Regions from separate parts of the Kitasatospora misakiensis genome, predicted to be linked through region 3. Evidence: riboswitches for the same ligand, from Rfam matches in the RefSeq annotation. Region 3 holds a riboswitch; each other region holds the start of a gene.
What was found. A riboswitch is a leader RNA that binds a small molecule or an ion and turns the genes downstream of it on or off. The one in region 3 is predicted to bind cobalamin.
Positions count from the first base shown of each region.

Region 1: another riboswitch for cobalamin. It lies ahead of ACFP3U_RS05815 (ribonucleoside-diphosphate reductase subunit alpha); the one in region 3 lies ahead of nicT (Nickel transporter NicT).
Region 2: another riboswitch for cobalamin. It lies ahead of ACFP3U_RS33065 (prenyltransferase/squalene oxidase repeat-containing protein); the one in region 3 lies ahead of nicT (Nickel transporter NicT).
Region 4: another riboswitch for cobalamin. It lies ahead of ACFP3U_RS22225 (cobalamin biosynthesis protein); the one in region 3 lies ahead of nicT (Nickel transporter NicT).

Region 1 covers NZ_JBHSOF010000004.1:166,550-170,399, reverse strand. Annotated here, with positions in the region: gene ACFP3U_RS05825 (glycoside hydrolase family 26 protein) at 1-370, shown strand, start outside; gene ACFP3U_RS05820 (GH12 family glycosyl hydrolase domain-containing protein) at 470-1,720, shown strand; cobalamin riboswitch at 1,816-1,943, shown strand; gene ACFP3U_RS05815 (ribonucleoside-diphosphate reductase subunit alpha) at 2,125-3,850, shown strand, end outside.
Region 2 covers NZ_JBHSOF010000068.1:2,023-5,872, reverse strand. Annotated here, with positions in the region: gene ACFP3U_RS33070 (M4 family metallopeptidase) at 1-1,200, shown strand, start outside; cobalamin riboswitch at 1,406-1,525, shown strand; gene ACFP3U_RS33065 (prenyltransferase/squalene oxidase repeat-containing protein) at 1,638-2,708, shown strand; gene ACFP3U_RS33060 (flagellar hook-length control protein FliK) at 2,747-3,253, shown strand; gene ACFP3U_RS33055 (NAD(P)-dependent oxidoreductase) at 3,301-3,850, opposite strand, start outside.
Region 3 covers NZ_JBHSOF010000008.1:106,894-110,743, reverse strand. Annotated here, with positions in the region: partial or broken gene ACFP3U_RS09405 (AAA family ATPase) at 1-190, shown strand, start outside; gene ACFP3U_RS09400 (Fpg/Nei family DNA glycosylase) at 287-1,117, shown strand; partial or broken gene ACFP3U_RS09395 (ArsR/SmtB family transcription factor) at 1,303-1,641, opposite strand; cobalamin riboswitch at 1,725-1,918, shown strand; gene nicT (Nickel transporter NicT) at 1,951-3,099, shown strand; gene ACFP3U_RS09385 (DNA/RNA helicase domain-containing protein) at 3,171-3,850, opposite strand, start outside.
Region 4 covers NZ_JBHSOF010000030.1:77,738-81,587, forward strand. Annotated here, with positions in the region: gene ACFP3U_RS22220 (alpha/beta hydrolase family protein) at 77-1,192, opposite strand; cobalamin riboswitch at 1,562-1,740, shown strand; gene ACFP3U_RS22225 (cobalamin biosynthesis protein) at 1,829-2,875, shown strand; gene ACFP3U_RS22230 (cobyric acid synthase) at 2,872-3,850, shown strand, end outside.

The DNA of each region.
Region 1 (3,850 bases), on a different contig from region 3:
CCGCTGGATCAGCGAGATGTTCACCCAGCTCCCCCAGCACCCCGACATCATCGGCCTGATCTGGTACGAGGCGGTCAAGGAGGTCGACTGGCGGGTCAGTTCCTCCGGGCCGGCCAGTGCGGCGTACGCCGCCGGTGTCGCCGCGCCCCGGTACTCCGGGCAGTGGACCGTCCGCTCGCAGCCGCTCCGGACGGCGCCGCCGCCCGCGCCGCCCGCCCAGCCGTCCGCCGGGCCCTCGCCGTCGGCCTCGCCCTCGCCGAACGCGAAGCCGTCCGGCTCCACCGGCGCCAAGCCGTCCGGCTCGGCCGCCACGGCGAAGAAGCCGACCGCCACCAAGCCCAGGAGCACTCCGCCGCCGGCCGACGGATAGCCTCGACCGACCGCGGGCCACGCGCCCGCGGGAGGCCGCCGGGAGCACCGGCCGCCCCGCACACCGAACACCAGTACCCCCCGTTGGGAGGCGAAGACCATGGTCCGCCCGTTCCTGCCCGGAGCCGGGCGCCCCCGGCCGCGCGCCTGGTGGTGGATCGCCCCCACCGCCCTCCTGGTGCTCTGCCTGTGCGCCGTGCTGATCCCGCGCGAGAGCGCCCCCTCGACCGCCGCGGTCGCCCCGCCGCCCCCGCCGCCCCTGACCACGGCCGAACCCGGCGAGCTGTGCTCCACCGCACAGAACCGCTACCCCTCGCAGCCGGTGGACTCCGGGCGCTACATCATCAACCCCAACGAGTGGAACGCCACCGGCGGCCTGTGCATCCGCGGCGGCGCCGACAGCGCCTCCTTCGCGGTCACCCGCAGCGCCGTCGCCCGCGGCAACATCGCCGACCCGGTCCGCGGCCCCGGCGCGTACCCGCACATCAGCACCCCGGTCGGCGGCGACGGCGTCAGCCCGCTGCCCATCGCCGTCGACAACCTGCGGTACGCCACCAGCACCTGGCGCACCACCCAGGTCGACGGCGGCGTCTGGAACGCCTCCTACGACCTCTGGTACAGCACCACCCGGGGCAGCTGCTCCTTCACCGAGAGCGCCGAGGTGATGATCTGGCTGCGCGGCAACGGCACCTCGCCGTTCGGCAAGCAGGCCGGGGAACTGCGCAGCGGCGGCCAGGCCTACCGGGTGTACGAGGCGCCGAAGAAGAGCAGCCACACCCTGCTCACCTACGAGGCGGCCTCCGCCACCAACGTCGTCACCGGGCTCGACCTGCGGGCCTTCACCCGCGACGCGGTCCAGCGCGGCTACGTCCCGGCCGGCTCGTTCCTGTGCGCCGTCCAGGCCGGCTTCGAGATCTGGGAGGGCGGCGCGGGCCTCACCACCGACGCGTTCTCCTTCGAGGTCGCCGCGGGCCGCCCCAGCGGCGCGATCACCTCCGCGGTGCCCGGCTACTGCCTGGACAGCCGGGTGGCCGGCGACCCGGCCGCAGTCGGCGCCGCCACCTGCGACGGCTCCCCGGCGCAGACCTGGACGATGGGCGAGGACGGCTCCGTCGGCCAGGGCGGACGCTGTCTGGAGGACCCGGACATCGGCTTCCCGGTGCTGACCGGCTGCACCCGCCGACCCGACCAGCGCTGGCGCGCCACCGACGCGGGGCAGCTGCTCAACGAGGACAGCGGGAAGTGCGTGGAGAACCCGGCGACCGGCCCCACGGGCACCGGTACGGGCTCCCAGGTGCGGATGCGGCTGTGCGCCGCCAAGCCCGCGCAGGAGTGGCACGCACCGGTCTGACGGGCTCCGAAAGCCCCCGCAGCTTATCGCACCCGACCCGCGACACGCAGCCTCGCGACACTACATGTGGGGCTTCGTCGGACGAGCGCCACTAGATGTATGCTCACTCCTGCTGTCGAAGCAGGGGAACCCGGTGCGATTCCGGGACTGCCCCGCAGCGGTGTGCGGCGCCTCCCCCCGGGAGTCCGCGAGTCCGATGACCTGCTGACGGCGTGCCGGCTCCTCCCCGCAGAGGCCATGCGCACCAGCACCACCTTCCGGGCCTCGCGGGCGGGCCGGGGACGACACGCGCGCGACACCCACGGGCCCGCGCGGCGTACTCCCCTGCCCAATCGGCCCGGCCCCCGTTCCACCGCCGATCGCCGCCAGGAGAGAGCGCCTTGACCACCGCTGCCTCAGTCGCCCTGCCCGCCCAGGGTTCCAGCTCCGCCCCCGCCGACCCGACGGTCTCCGACCCCGGCGGCGCGCTCCTGCGCCTTCTCACCGATCGCAGCGCCGACCTCCCCCAGGTGGACCCCGGCCACGTCGCCGCCGCCGCGCTCCGCGGCCGGCACGCCGGCTCGGACTTCGCCGAGCTGCGCGGGCTGGCCGTCGACGCCGCCGCGTCGATGATCGCCGAGGACCCGCAGTACTCGAAGCTCGCGGCCCGGCTGCTCGCGCTGGAGATCGTCGACGAGGCGTCGAGCCAGGGCGCGGTCTCGTTCTCCACCTCGATCGCGGTCGGCCACGCCGAGGGCCTCATCGGCGACACCACCGCCGCCTTCGTCGCCAAGCACACCGCCGCCCTGGACGCGCTGGTCGACGCGAACGGCGACGACCGCTTCGAGTACTTCGGCCTGCGCACCGTCCAGAGCCGCTACCTGCTGCGCCACCCGATCACCCGCAAGGTCGTCGAGACCCCGCAGCACTTCCTGCTCCGCGTCGCCTGTGGCCTGGCGGTCGGCGACACCGAGCAGTCGGTCACCGAGGTCGCCGAGCTGTACCGCCTGATGAGCCGGCTGGAGTACCTGACCTCCTCGCCGACCCTCTTCAACTCCGGTACCCGGCACCCGCAGATGTCCAGCTGCTACCTGCTGGACTCCCCGCTGGACAACCTGGACTCGATCTACTCCCGCTACGCGCAGATCGCCCGGCTGTCCAAGCACGCCGGCGGCATCGGCCTGTCCTACTCCCGGATCCGCTCCCGCGGCTCGCTGATCCGCGGCACCAACGGCAAGTCCAACGGCATCGTGCCGTTCCTGCGCACCCTCGACTCCTCGGTCGCCGCCGTCAACCAGGGCGGCCGGCGCAAGGGCGCGGCCTGCGTCTACCTGGAGACCTGGCACGCGGACATCGAGGAGTTCCTGGAGCTGCGCGACAACACCGGTGAGGAGGCGCGCCGGACGCACAACCTCAACCTGGCGCACTGGATCCCGGACGAGTTCATGCGCCGGGTCAACGCCAACGCGGACTGGTCGCTGTTCTCCCCCGCCGACGTCCCCGAGCTGGTCGACCTCTGGGGCGCCGAGTTCGACGAGGCCTACCTGAAGGCCGAGCTGGCCGGCAAGGCCGTCCGCACCATCCCCGCGCAGACCCTCTACGCCCGGATGATGCGCACCCTCGCGCAGACCGGCAACGGCTGGATGACCTTCAAGGACGCCTCCAACCGCGCCGCCAACCAGACCGCGCTGCCGGGCCGCACGGTGCACAGCTCCAACCTCTGCACCGAGATCCTGGAGGTCACCGACGACTCGGAGACCGCCGTCTGCAACCTCGGCTCGGTCAACCTCGGCGCCCACGTCGCCGCCGGTGCCACCGCCGCCGACCTGCTGAACGCGATGGACTGGGAGCGCCTGGACGCCACCGTCCGCACCGCCGTCACCTTCCTCGACCGCGTGGTGGACATCAACTTCTACCCGACCCCCGAGGCCGGCGCCTCCAACTCCCGCTGGCGCCCCGTCGGCCTCGGCGTGATGGGCCTGCAGGACGTCTTCTTCCAGCTGCGGATCGACTTCGACTCCGCCGAGGCCAAGACCCTCTCCACGCTCATCTCCGAGCGCATCATGCTCACCGCCTACGAGCGCTCCGCCGACCTCGCCGAGCAGCTCGGCCGCCACGAGGCGTACGACGAGACCCGCGCCGCCCGCGGCG
Region 2 (3,850 bases), on a different contig from region 3:
GCCGACCGCCTGGTCTACCGCGCGCTCGCCGAGTACCTCACCCCGCTGGACGACTTCGTCGACGCCCGCAACGCGGTGCTCGCCGCCGGTCGCGCGCTCGGCCTCGACCGTGCCCAACTCCGCACCGTCGCCGGGGCGTTCGACGCGCACGGGATCAAGGACGGCTGGCAGCGGCGGATCGGCGTGGACAGCCGCCCGCTGCTGCGCGAGCTCTCCAGCGAGAGCATCGCGCCGGACGTCGCCGCCGGCCGCTGGGTGGCGGCCACCGCGGGCAAGGGCGCCAAGGGCAGCATGGCCGTGTTCGCGGGAGCCGTCGGCGGCTCCGCCGAGCCCGTCCGGCTCAGCCCCGAGGACGGCCGCTCGCACGGCTGGCCCGCCACCGACGGCACGTCCGCCGCGTGGGTGGCCATGGGCCCCGGCGCCGACGGCACCTGGGGCACGGAGGTGCTGGCCCGGCCGCTCGACGGCGGACCGGTGCGCAGCGTCCACCGCGCGGTGAACGCGTTCCTGAGCGGCGTCCGGGTCGCCGGCGGCGACGTGGCCTTCGTGGGGAACGACCCCGCCACCGGGAAGGCCGGGCCGATGCTCTCCCGCGACGGCGCCCCGGCGGTGGGGATCCCGCTGCCGGACGGCCACCGCGCCTCCGACCTCTCGCTCAAGGACGGCCTGCTCGCCTGGACGGAGAGCTGGGAGGCGGGTGAGCGGACGGTGAGCGCGCCGACCGTCTACTCGATCGCCGCCGGCAAGGTCGTCGCCCAGTACGTGGTGGACGACGCGAACGCCCCCGGGACCGAGGTCGGCAGCACCCGCCTCGCCGGCGACCGACTGCTCTGGGTGGAGTCGCCCGCCGACAGCACGAAGGGCAGCGCGATCCGCTCCGGCGCCCTGGACGGTTCCGGCGTGACCGACCTCCTCCCCGGCGGCAGCGGCGCACCGCACCGGATCCGCAGCCTCACCGCCTCCGACCGCGCGGTCACCTTCGGCGACTACGGCCACCGTGCGACCAAGGGCACGAAGAACGCCGACCTGCCGAAGCTCTGGCAGCTGCCGCTCACCGGCGGCACCCCCGAGCGGCTCTCCTGCAACCGCGGCGGCCAGTACGGCCCGGCGGCCGACCGGGGCACCCGGGTGGTCTGGCTGGACGCCACGGCGGGCCGCACCGATCTGGTCGTGCGCGAGCGCGCGGCCGGCACCTGCTGACCGGACGGCGGCTGCCCCGGGGTCCTTACCAGGGCGCCTGACCCCGGCGCCCGGACCCCGTCCGCCCCCGGTCGATCGCCCGCCCGGCCGCCGCACCCGCGACGGCCGGGCGGGCCCATGTCGTGCGGGGGGCGGTTCGATCCACCGGGGCTGGACCGGCCCTGACCTCTTGTCAGTTTGTCAGCAGAGCCGACATCATGAGCCGTCATGTTCTGACTCCGCCGTCGGGGGAAGTCCGGTCGAATTCCGGCGCTGACCCGCAACGGTAGGCCGCCGACGGCAGTCGGCGGCGAGCCCGAGTACCCGTCGGCGGAGGTGTGTGCCCCCCTCCTCCCGTCGTGGTCTGCGGCCAGGGGCCCCAGGAGCCGGCCGGCGGACACCCCGGGCGGCGGCCGGCGGCACCCGTGCGCCCAGGCCCGGAAAGGCCTCCCGTGCCCATGACCGTGCCCCAGACCGAGACCAAGACCCGGAATGTGTTCCGCCGCTCGCTCGGCCCGCTCGCGATAGCCGCGCTCGCGCTGACCACGGCTCTCCCGGCCGCCACCGCCGCCCCGGCGGCCCCGGCCTCCGGCGACACCGCCTCCGCCACCCACCGCCCGGACGCCGCCGCGGCCGGGTGGCTGGCCCGCCAACTCGTCGACGGCGACCACTTCGAGTCGGTCTTCGACGGCACCGCCTACCCCGACCAGGGCCTCACCGTCGACGCCGTCCTGGCCTTCGCCGCCGCCCGCAGCGCCGACCAGGCCGCCGCCCGCGCCACCGCCTGGCTCGCCCGGCCCGACATCCTGAGCGGCTACCTCGGCGACGGCACCACCGAGGCCTACGCGGGCGCCACCGCCAAGCTCCTGCTCGCCGCCGAGGTGCGCGGCGGCGACCCGGCGGCCTTCGGCGGCGTCGACCTGCCCGCCCGGCTGCGCTCGCTGCTGACGCCGACCGGTCGCTTCTCCGACCGTTCGCAATGGGGCGACTACAGCAACGCCTTCGGCCAGTCGCTCGCCCTGCTCGCCCTCCAGCGCACGCCCGGCGGCGCCCCGGCCGCGGCCGCCGACTTCCTGGCCGCCGCCCAGTGCGCCGACGGCGGCTTCCCGATCGCCTTCGGGCAGCCCGCCTGTGCCGCCGACACCGACGCCACCGCGCTCGCCGCCCAGGCCCTCGCCGCGACCGGCCGGGCGGCCAAGGCCAAGGCGGGCCTGGACTGGCTGACGGCCCACCAGAACGCCGACGGCGGCTTCGCGGCGGCCGGTGCCACCGCCTCCAACGCCAACAGCACCGGCCTGGCCGCCTCGACGCTGCTCACCGGCGGACGGTTCGCCGCTGGGCTCAAGGGCTGGGGCAGCCTGGTGAAGTTGCAGCAGGGCTGCGCGGCCGACCCCGCCGTGCGCGGCGCCGTCGCCTACGACGCGAGCGGCTTCAACCCCGCCAACGCCGCCCGGGCCACCGCCCAGGCCGTCCTCGGCCTCTCCGGCCAGGGGCTGGCCGGCCTCAGCGCCCAGGGCGCCCGCCCGTGACTGCCCGCCCCCGCGCGCCGCACCCGAGGAGCACACCCATGACCACCACCGCCCGACCCGCCCGACCTGCCCGCACCACCCGCCGCACGCTCGGCGCCCTCGCCGCCGCCGCGGCGCTCACCGCCGGCCTGCTCGGCGTCTCCACCGCCACCGCCCCGCCCGCCCGGGCCGCCGCCTGCACCGGGACCTCCGGAGTCACCGTCGTCGTCGACTTCACCGCCCTCGGGGGCGGCATCCAGACCGGCTGCGCCCCGGGCGACCCGGCCAGCGGCCTCGCCGCCCTCACCGGCGCCGGCTTCCCGTACGCCTTCCATCCGCGCTTCCCGGGCTTCGTCTGCAAGATCAACGCCCTGCCGGCGAGCTGCACCAACCCGACCGGCACCGCCTACTGGTCGTACTGGCACGCCGCGCACGGCGGTCCGTGGTCCTACAGCAACCTCGGCGCGGGCTCCTACGACCCGGCCCCGGGCGACGTCGAGGGCTGGTCCTTCGGCGCCGGCACCCAACCGGGCATCACCGCCCCCCTGACCCCCGGCACGGCCTGACGCGGTCCCCAAGCGCGGGCCACCGCCTGACCGGCCATCAGCGCAGGTCAGGCGGTGGCCACCGGCACACCGTCCGGGCGCCCGCTCAGGAGCGCCGCGATGTGGTCGGCGCAGCGGACGGCCGCCTCGGCCATCGCGCTGCGGGTCATCCCGGCCACGTGCGGGGTCAGCAGGGCGTTGGGGAGTCCGAACAGCGGTGAGTCGAACGCGGCGTGCTCGTGCGCGAAGGTGTCGACGGCCGCCGCCGCGAGGGGGTGGGTCGGGTCGCGCAGGGCGTCCGCCAGGGCCGACTCGTCGACGATCCCGCCGCGGGCGGTGTTCAGCAGGATCGCGCCCGGCCGCAGCAGCGCCAGCTCCGTCCGGCCGATCAGGCCCCGGGTCTCCGCGGTGAGCGGCAGGTGGACGGAGACCACGTCGCTGGCCGCCAGCAACTCGGCGAGGGAGCCGGCACGAGGCACCCCGTCCCCAGGGGCGGGGTGCCGACCGAGGCCCTGGACGGTCATGCCGAGGGCGCGCGCCCGCCCGGCCAGGGCCCGGCCGATCCGGCCGAGGCCGAGGATGCCGAGGGTCAGCTCGGACAGGGCCCGGGCGGGCGCC
Region 3 (3,850 bases):
CCGCAACGCCCGGCGCAGCGGCAACCGCCGGCTCGGCGACGAGGAGGTGGCCCGGATCCACGGCCGGATGGCCGGCTGGTACAACTCCGGGCTGCCGATCATCGACAACTCCCACCTCGACGTGGCCGCCACCGCCGCCGAGCTGGACCGGGTGATCCTGGCCCGGCTGATGGGCATCCCGGTCCGCTGAGCGGCTCCGGTTTGGCCTCGGCACCGGGCCGGGTCTGTCAGTGCCGACTGCGATGATGGACGCGTCCTGAACGAACCACCGGGGGGAGCCGCGCCCGTGCCGGAAGGCCACATCATCCACCGCCTCGCCGCCGAGAACCACCGCGCCTTCGGCGGCCGGTCGGTCCGCGCCAGCAGCCCGCAGGGGCGGTTCGCGGACGGCGCCAAGCTGATCGACGGGCGGGAGCTGGTGGCGGCGGAGGCCACCGGCAAGCACCTGTTCCTCGGCTTCGGCGAGGACGCCTGGGTGCACGTCCACCTCGGGCTGTACGGCGGCTTCACCTTCGCCGAGCTCGGCGGCGGCCCGGTGCCCGAGCCGGTCGGCCTGGTCCGGCTGCGGCTGGAGAACGACGAGCACGTCGCCGATCTGCGCGGCCCCAACACCTGTGCGCTGATCACCGGCGCCGAGAAGGCCGCGGTGGCCGCCCGGCTGGGGCCGGACCCGCTGCGCGCCGACGCCGACCCGGACGCCGCCTGGCGGCGGATCACCGGCAGCCGGACGACGATCGCCGCCCTGCTGATGGACCAGAAGGTGCTGGCCGGGGTCGGGAACGTCTACCGCGCCGAGGTGCTGTTCCGGCACGGCATCGATCCGCACCGGGCCGGGCGTGAGCTGCGCCGGGCCGAGTGGGACGCGATCTGGGCCGACCTGGTCGCGCTGATGCGCGAGGGCGTCGGCGCGGGCCGGATCGACACCGTACGCCCCGAGCACACCCCCGAGGCGATGGGCCGCCCGCCGCGCGTCGACGACCACGGCGGCGAGGTGTACGTCTACCGGCGGGCCGGGCTGTCGTGCCTGGTCTGCGGCACCGAGGTCAGGACCGAGGAGCACGCCTCCCGCAACCTGTTCTGGTGCCCGTCCTGCCAGCCGGCCGGTGCCCGGGGCTGACGCCGGTCCGGCCCCGCGGCCCCGCGGCGTCCGGCGGGTCAGCCGGCCGCCGCGGCGTGCTCCGGGTGCCCCGGGCGCCCGGCGTGCTCCGGGTGGTCGGTGTGCGCGGCGTGGCCGTCCGGCTCGGCGTGGTCGCTGTGCTCGTTGTGGTCGCTGTGCTCGGTGACGGCGGATTCGACGGCGCACTCGTCGAGGAGGGGGCGCAGAGCCGCGTCCACAAGCCGGTAGCGCACCACACGTCCTTCCTTCTCCCCCGTCACCACACCGGCCGTCCGGAGCAGCCGCAGGGCCTGTGAGACGGCGGGGTCGCGCATGCCGGTGGCGACCGCGAGGTCGGTGACGGCGAGCGGTCCGGTGCGGTGCAGGGCGAGCAGCAGCGCGAGCCGTCCGGGGTCGGCGAGCAGCGAGAAGCGGTCGGCCCAGGACCGGATGTGCGCGCTGTCGCCGATCGCGGCGATGGCTTCGCAGACCCGGTGGCCGTCGATGGTGCGGTGGCCCGCGCGGTCGGCCGGTACGAGATGCATACGGCCCATTCTCGCAGGCCGGGAGGTGTGATCCTGGACACCTGCGCAGGTGCGCAGCCTTGCAAGGGTCGTCCGCCGCGCCCTACGGTGTTCCCCGCCGTGGTGCTCGGGAAGACCGGTGAAGGATCCTCAGGGATCCCAGTCCGGAGCGGCCCTCGCCACTGTGATCGGGGGACAGTTGTCCGTACCCATATCGCCACTGGGCGCCTAGCGCACCTGGGAAGGCGGGTCCGGGAGCCCCGTCAGCCAGGAGACCGGCCACGGCATCTCACGAAGTCTTTCCACGAGGTGCTGGAGCGTGATCCCAGGATGACCCTGCCCGAAACCGTCGCCGCCCCGGCGGCGCCCACCCCCCTGCCCACCTTCCGCTGGCGGCGCGAGGACACCGTCCGAACCGCCGGCCTGATGGGCGTGATCCTCGCCATGCACGTGGTGGCGTTCGGCACGCTGATCTTCCTGGTCGCCCCCGAGAAGTACGAGGTCGGTACCCAGGTCTTCGGGGTGGGCCTCGGCATCACCGCGTACACCCTCGGCATGCGGCACGCCTTCGACGCCGACCACATCGCGGTGATCGACAACACCACCCGCAAACTGATGGCGGACGGCAAGCGCCCGGTCTCGGTGGGCTTCTGGTTCGCCCTCGGGCACTCCTCGATGGTGGTGCTGATGGCCGCCCTGGTGGCGGGCGGCGCACAGCTGGCCAACACCCTGATGGACGACGAGTCCGCCACCCACCAGTGGCTGGGCGTGGTCGGCACCTCGGCCTCCGGGGCCTTCCTCTACCTGATCGGCGCCCTCAACCTGATCGCGCTCTTCGGCATCCTCAAGGTGTTCCGTTCGATGCGGGCCGGCCACTTCGACGAGGCCGAGCTGGAGGAGCACCTCAACTCCCGCGGCCTGCTGGCCCGGCTCCTGAACCGGGTGACCCGCTCGATCACCCGCCCCGGGCAGATGTTCCCGGTCGGCATGGTGCTGGGCCTGGGCTTCGACACGGCGACCGAGGTCACCCTGATGGTGATGGCCGGCTCCGGCGCGGCCGCCGGCCTGCCCTGGTACGCGATCATCTGCCTGCCGCTGCTCTTCGCGGCCGGCATGAGCCTGTTCGACACCCTGGACGGCACCTTCATGAACTTCGCCTACCAGTGGGCCTTCTCCAACCCGGTCCGCAAGGTGTACTACAACCTCACCATCACCGGGCTGTCCATCGCGGTGGCCTTCATCATCGGCACCATCGAGCTGGTCAGCGTCCTGCACGAGAAGCTCGACCTCACCGACCCGGTGTCCGGCTGGATCGCGGACATCTCCCTCGACAACGTCGGCTACGCGATCGTCGGCCTCTTCGTCGTCGTCTGGGCCGCCGCCATCGCCTACTGGCGCCTGGCAGGCGTCGAGAAGAAGTGGGCCGCCCCCGCCTCCGCACCGGCCGCTACCCCGGCCCCCGCCGGCGGCGCCGAGTAGCCCCACCCGGCTCACAGGCGGGCCCGTACGGGTACTCGGTCGGTCCGAGTTCCCGTACGGGCCCGGTGGCTTCAGCCGCCCGCGAACTCGCGGAGCTTCGCGCGGGTCTCCGCGTCGGTTGAGGTGATCACGGTGCCGATCATCCCGCGGGTCAGCAGCACCTTGTAGGTGTTCCGGATCAGCCGGTCGACCTCGGCGTCGGGGGTGGACCGGGTGAACACCGGGTCCTTGGACGCCGTCCGGTCGGTCACCCAGCCGTCCTGCCGCCACACGAGGTCCGGGCCGAGGATCACCCCGCTCCAGTCGTACTCGAAGCCCTGGGCCGTGTACACGCAGCCGACCTGCCCGAAGCCGCCCGGGTCGGTGGCCCAGAGCGCGGACGGCGGGGCTCCGTCCACCGCCGAGTCGCCGTGGACGTTCCACGGGCGGGACCAGTCGCCGATGACCACGTCCTGGGGGAGGGGCTCGCCCGGCTTCGGCCGGGTGGTCCACTTCCAGCAGTACCCGGCGGACATCCGGGCACCGAACCCTTCGGCGTTCCGGGTCTGCAGCAGCCGCTCCAGCTCGAGCGGTGAGTCGACGACCTGGAGTTCCATACGGCCGTCCGGCTCCCAGACGGTCGGCTGCTCGTCCTGCAGGCCCAGCAGCCGCACCACCCAGCGCAGGTAGGCCTCGCTGCCGCCGCAGCGGAACTGGCCGTCGAGCGGGACGACCTGGCAAGACAGACCCTTGTCCGCCGCGGCCTTCCGGA
Region 4 (3,850 bases), on a different contig from region 3:
CGGGCCACGGCGGGCGACGACGGGACACGGCGGCCTGGGTCGGGCGCGGGGCCGGGGCCCGGGGTCAGGCCCGGGGTCAGCAGAAGGGCGTGAGCCAGCGGCGCAGCGTCTCGGCGTAGCGGTCCGGGGCGGCGTTCCACAGGGCGGCGTGGTCACCGCCGGGGAAGGCCTGGAGGTTCACCAGCTCCGGACGGCGCGCGGCCAGCCGCTCGGCGGCCCCGAACGGCGCCACCGGATCGTCGGGGCCGTGCAGCACCAGGGTGGGCACGCGCAGGTCGGCGCCCTCGGCGAGGCGCGCGAAGTCGGCCAGATCCACGCCGGTGCGGCCCTGGGCGGCCAGCGCGCCGAGTTCGGCGGCCGCGCCCCGGAAGCCGGCCCGGGCGGCGCCCCGGCGGGCGGTGGCCGGCCAGTCCAGGACCGGGGAGTCCAGGACCAGGCTGCTGATCGAGGGGGCGTAGTCGGACCGGGCGGCGGCCTGCAGGGCCATCGTGGCGCCCAGCGACCAGCCGTAGAGGATCACCCGGCCCGCGCCGCTGTCCAGGGCCAGCCGGATCGCCGCCTCGACGTCCCGCCACTCCGTCTCGCCGAAGTGGCCGAGGCCGTCCGGGGAGGCCGGCGCGCCCGCGTCGCCCCGGTAGCTGACGGCCAGCGCGGGCAGGCCGAGCCGCCGCAGGACGGGGAGGACCGGCAGGGTCTGGGAGCGGTCGGCGTCCGGGCCGTGCACCAGGATCACCCAGGTGCCGCGCTTGCCGTCGAGCCACCAGGCGGGCAGCGCGCCCAGCTCGCCCTCGACGGCGGTCTCGCCGAAGGTCAGGCCGAGCGCCGCGGCCGGGTCGCCGAGGTAGACCCGCGGGGTGAAGCGGACCTCGGTGCCGGGGGCGAGGGTGCCGCGGTCGGCGCGGACCAGACGGCGGGTCACCCCCTGCTCGTCGCGGTGCAGCACCTCCTCGACGACGGCGTGCCCGTCCTGGCCCCACTCCACGGCCCAGCGGCCGGGGCGCTCGCTCAGCGGGCTCCGGGTGAAGGTGATCCGGCCCGCGCCCAGGCTCTGAACGACCACCGGGCCGGTCCGCTCCCGGACGCCCGCGGCCGGGCGGACCATCCGCTCCGAGGCCCGGCGGCCGATCACCAGGACGGCCGCCCCGGTGCCGACGGCGGCGGCCGCCACGGTGGCCGCGATTCCCCAACGCATACTCGCTCCCCGCTGATCGGTGTCTGGACCCACTCCACAGCCCAGTCCACTCGGCGGGGCGGGGCGGGGCCAGCAGGACACGGCCGTACGGGTTGTCACGCTAGGAAGGTCACACCGGGAATGTCACCACCGCGGGCCCGCCCCGGCCGGAAGACGCCGGAACGGCCGGATCGGACCGGGCGGGATCGGACCGCAGGACGGCGGCGAGGTCCGCCCGGTCCACCCGCACGATCCGGCCGATCGCGTCGGCCCGCGCCTGTCGGCGGGCGCGGAGGCAGCGACGGGAAACGGCGGGCGCCGGGCGGGGTCCGCCGTGTGACCAACCCCTCCGCGACCTCGGTTGACTCCCGGATCGGGCCCGTGATGGGATCCTTCAGCCATTACGGAGGCATGCAGAGGAAGCCGGTGCGAGTCCGGCGCGGTCCCGCCACTGTCACCGGGGAGCACGACCGGAACCAGCCGCAGCGAGCCGTCAGAAGCCGCCGGAGGGCCCGGGAGCGCGTCCGACCCGGAAGCCAGGAGACTCTCGCCCCCGGTACGTCGATCCAGGGCGCGGACCCTGAGTGAGGACACGCACGCGATGCAGGCTGCCCCGCCGGGCCCGAACCCACCCTCGACGACGCCGCGCAGCGTGCCGTGCGCCCGCTGACCCGGGCCGCCGCGTTCGGCGCGGGCGCCGTCGCCGGATACCTGGCCGACGCCCGGTTCGGCGATCCGCGCCGCGGCCACCCGGTGGCCGGCTTCGGCACCGCGGCCGGCCGGCTGGAGCAGCGGCTCTGGCGCGACCACCGCGCCGCCGGCGCCGTCTTCACCGCCCTCTGCGTGGGCACCGTCGCGGCCGGCGCGCTGGCCGCGGACCGGCTGCTGGCCCGCCGTCCGCTCGGCCGGGCCGCGCTGGCCGCCGCCGCGACCTGGACGGTGCTCGGCGGCGCCTCGCTGACCCGGGAGGCCCGCACCGTCGGCCGTTCGCTGACGGCCGGTGACCTGACGGCGGCCCGGGAGCGGCTGCCGCACCTGTGCGGACGCGACCCGAGCGGGCTGGACGAGCGGCAGATCGCCCGCGCGGTCGTCGAGTCGGTGGCCGAGAACACCGCCGACGCCGTGGTCAACGCCCTGGTCTGGGGCGGGCTGGCCGGCACCCCCGGGCTGCTGGCGTTCCGCGCGGTGAACACCCTGGACGCGATGGTCGGCCACCGCTCGCCGCGCTACGCCCGGTTCGGCTGGGCCTCGGCGCGGCTGGACGACGTGGCGGGCTGGCCGGGCGCCCGGCTGACCGCGCTGCTGACGGTGGCCGCCGCCCCCGAACCGCGCACCGCCTGGCGGGTCTGGCGGCGGGACGGCTCCGCGCACCCCAGCCCGAACGCCGGCCAGGCCGAGTCGGCGTTCGCCGGCGCGGTGGGCGTCCGCCTCGGCGGGACCCTCCGGTACGGCGAGCGCACCGAGCACCGGCCGGTGCTGGGCGAGGGGCTGCGGCCGGTCGGGGTGGACGACATCGAGCGGGCGTGCGTGCTCTCCCGGCGGGTGAGCGCGCTGGCCCTGGGTACGACGGTCGCCGGGCACCTGCTGCTCCAGGCCGCACTGGGCAGATCGGGCAGGCTGGGCAGGTCGGGCGGTCCGGGCAGTCCGGGCGGTCCGGGCAGTCCGGCCCGGAAGGCAGCGAGCGGGAGAAGGGGCGGGGCATGAGCAAGGCACTGCTGGTCGCCGGGACGACCTCGGACGCCGGCAAGAGCGTGGTCACCGCGGGCATCTGCCGCTGGCTGGCCCGGCAGGGCGTCGCGGTCGCGCCGTTCAAGGCGCAGAACATGTCGCTGAACTCCTTCGTCACCGCGGACGGCGCCGAGATCGGCCGCGCCCAGGCGATGCAGGCGCAGGCCGCCCGGGTCGAGCCGGAGGCGGCGATGAACCCGGTGCTGCTCAAGCCCGGCGGGGACGGCCGCAGCCAGGTGGTGCTGCTGGGCCGCCCGGTCGCCGAGGTCGGCGCGCTGGACTACCGCGAGCGCAAGCCGGTGCTGCTGGAGCGCGCCCTGGAGTGCCTGGCGGACCTGCGCCGCCGCTTCGACGTGGTGGTCTGCGAGGGCGCGGGCTCGCCCACCGAGATCAACCTGCGCGACCGGGACATCGCCAACATGGGCCTGGCCACCGCCGCCGGGCTGCCGGTCGTCGTGGTCGGGGACATCGACCGGGGCGGCGTCTTCGCGGCGATGTACGGGACGCTGGCGCTGCTGTCGGCCGAGGACCAGCGGCACGTGGCCGGCTGGTTCGTCAACAAGTTCCGCGGCGACGCGCGGCTGCTCGCCCCCGGGCTGGAGATGCTGCGCGAGCTGACCGGCCGTCCGGTGCTCGGCACCCTGCCGATGCTGCCGGACCTCTGGCTGGACGCCGAGGACTCGCTGGACCTGTCCACCGTCGTCGACCGGACCGCCGCGCGCGGCCCGCTCGGCGCCGACGTGCTGCGGGTCGCCGTGCTGCGCTTCCCCCGGCTGTCCAACTTCACCGACCTGGACGCGCTCGTCCAGGAGCCCGGTGTGCTGGTCCGCTGGGCGACCCGGCCGGAGGAGCTGGCCGACGCCGACCTCGTCGTCCTGCCCGGCACCCGGGCCACCGTGGCCGATCTCGCCTGGCTGCGCGAGCGCGGCCTGGAGCCGGTGCTGAAGGCGC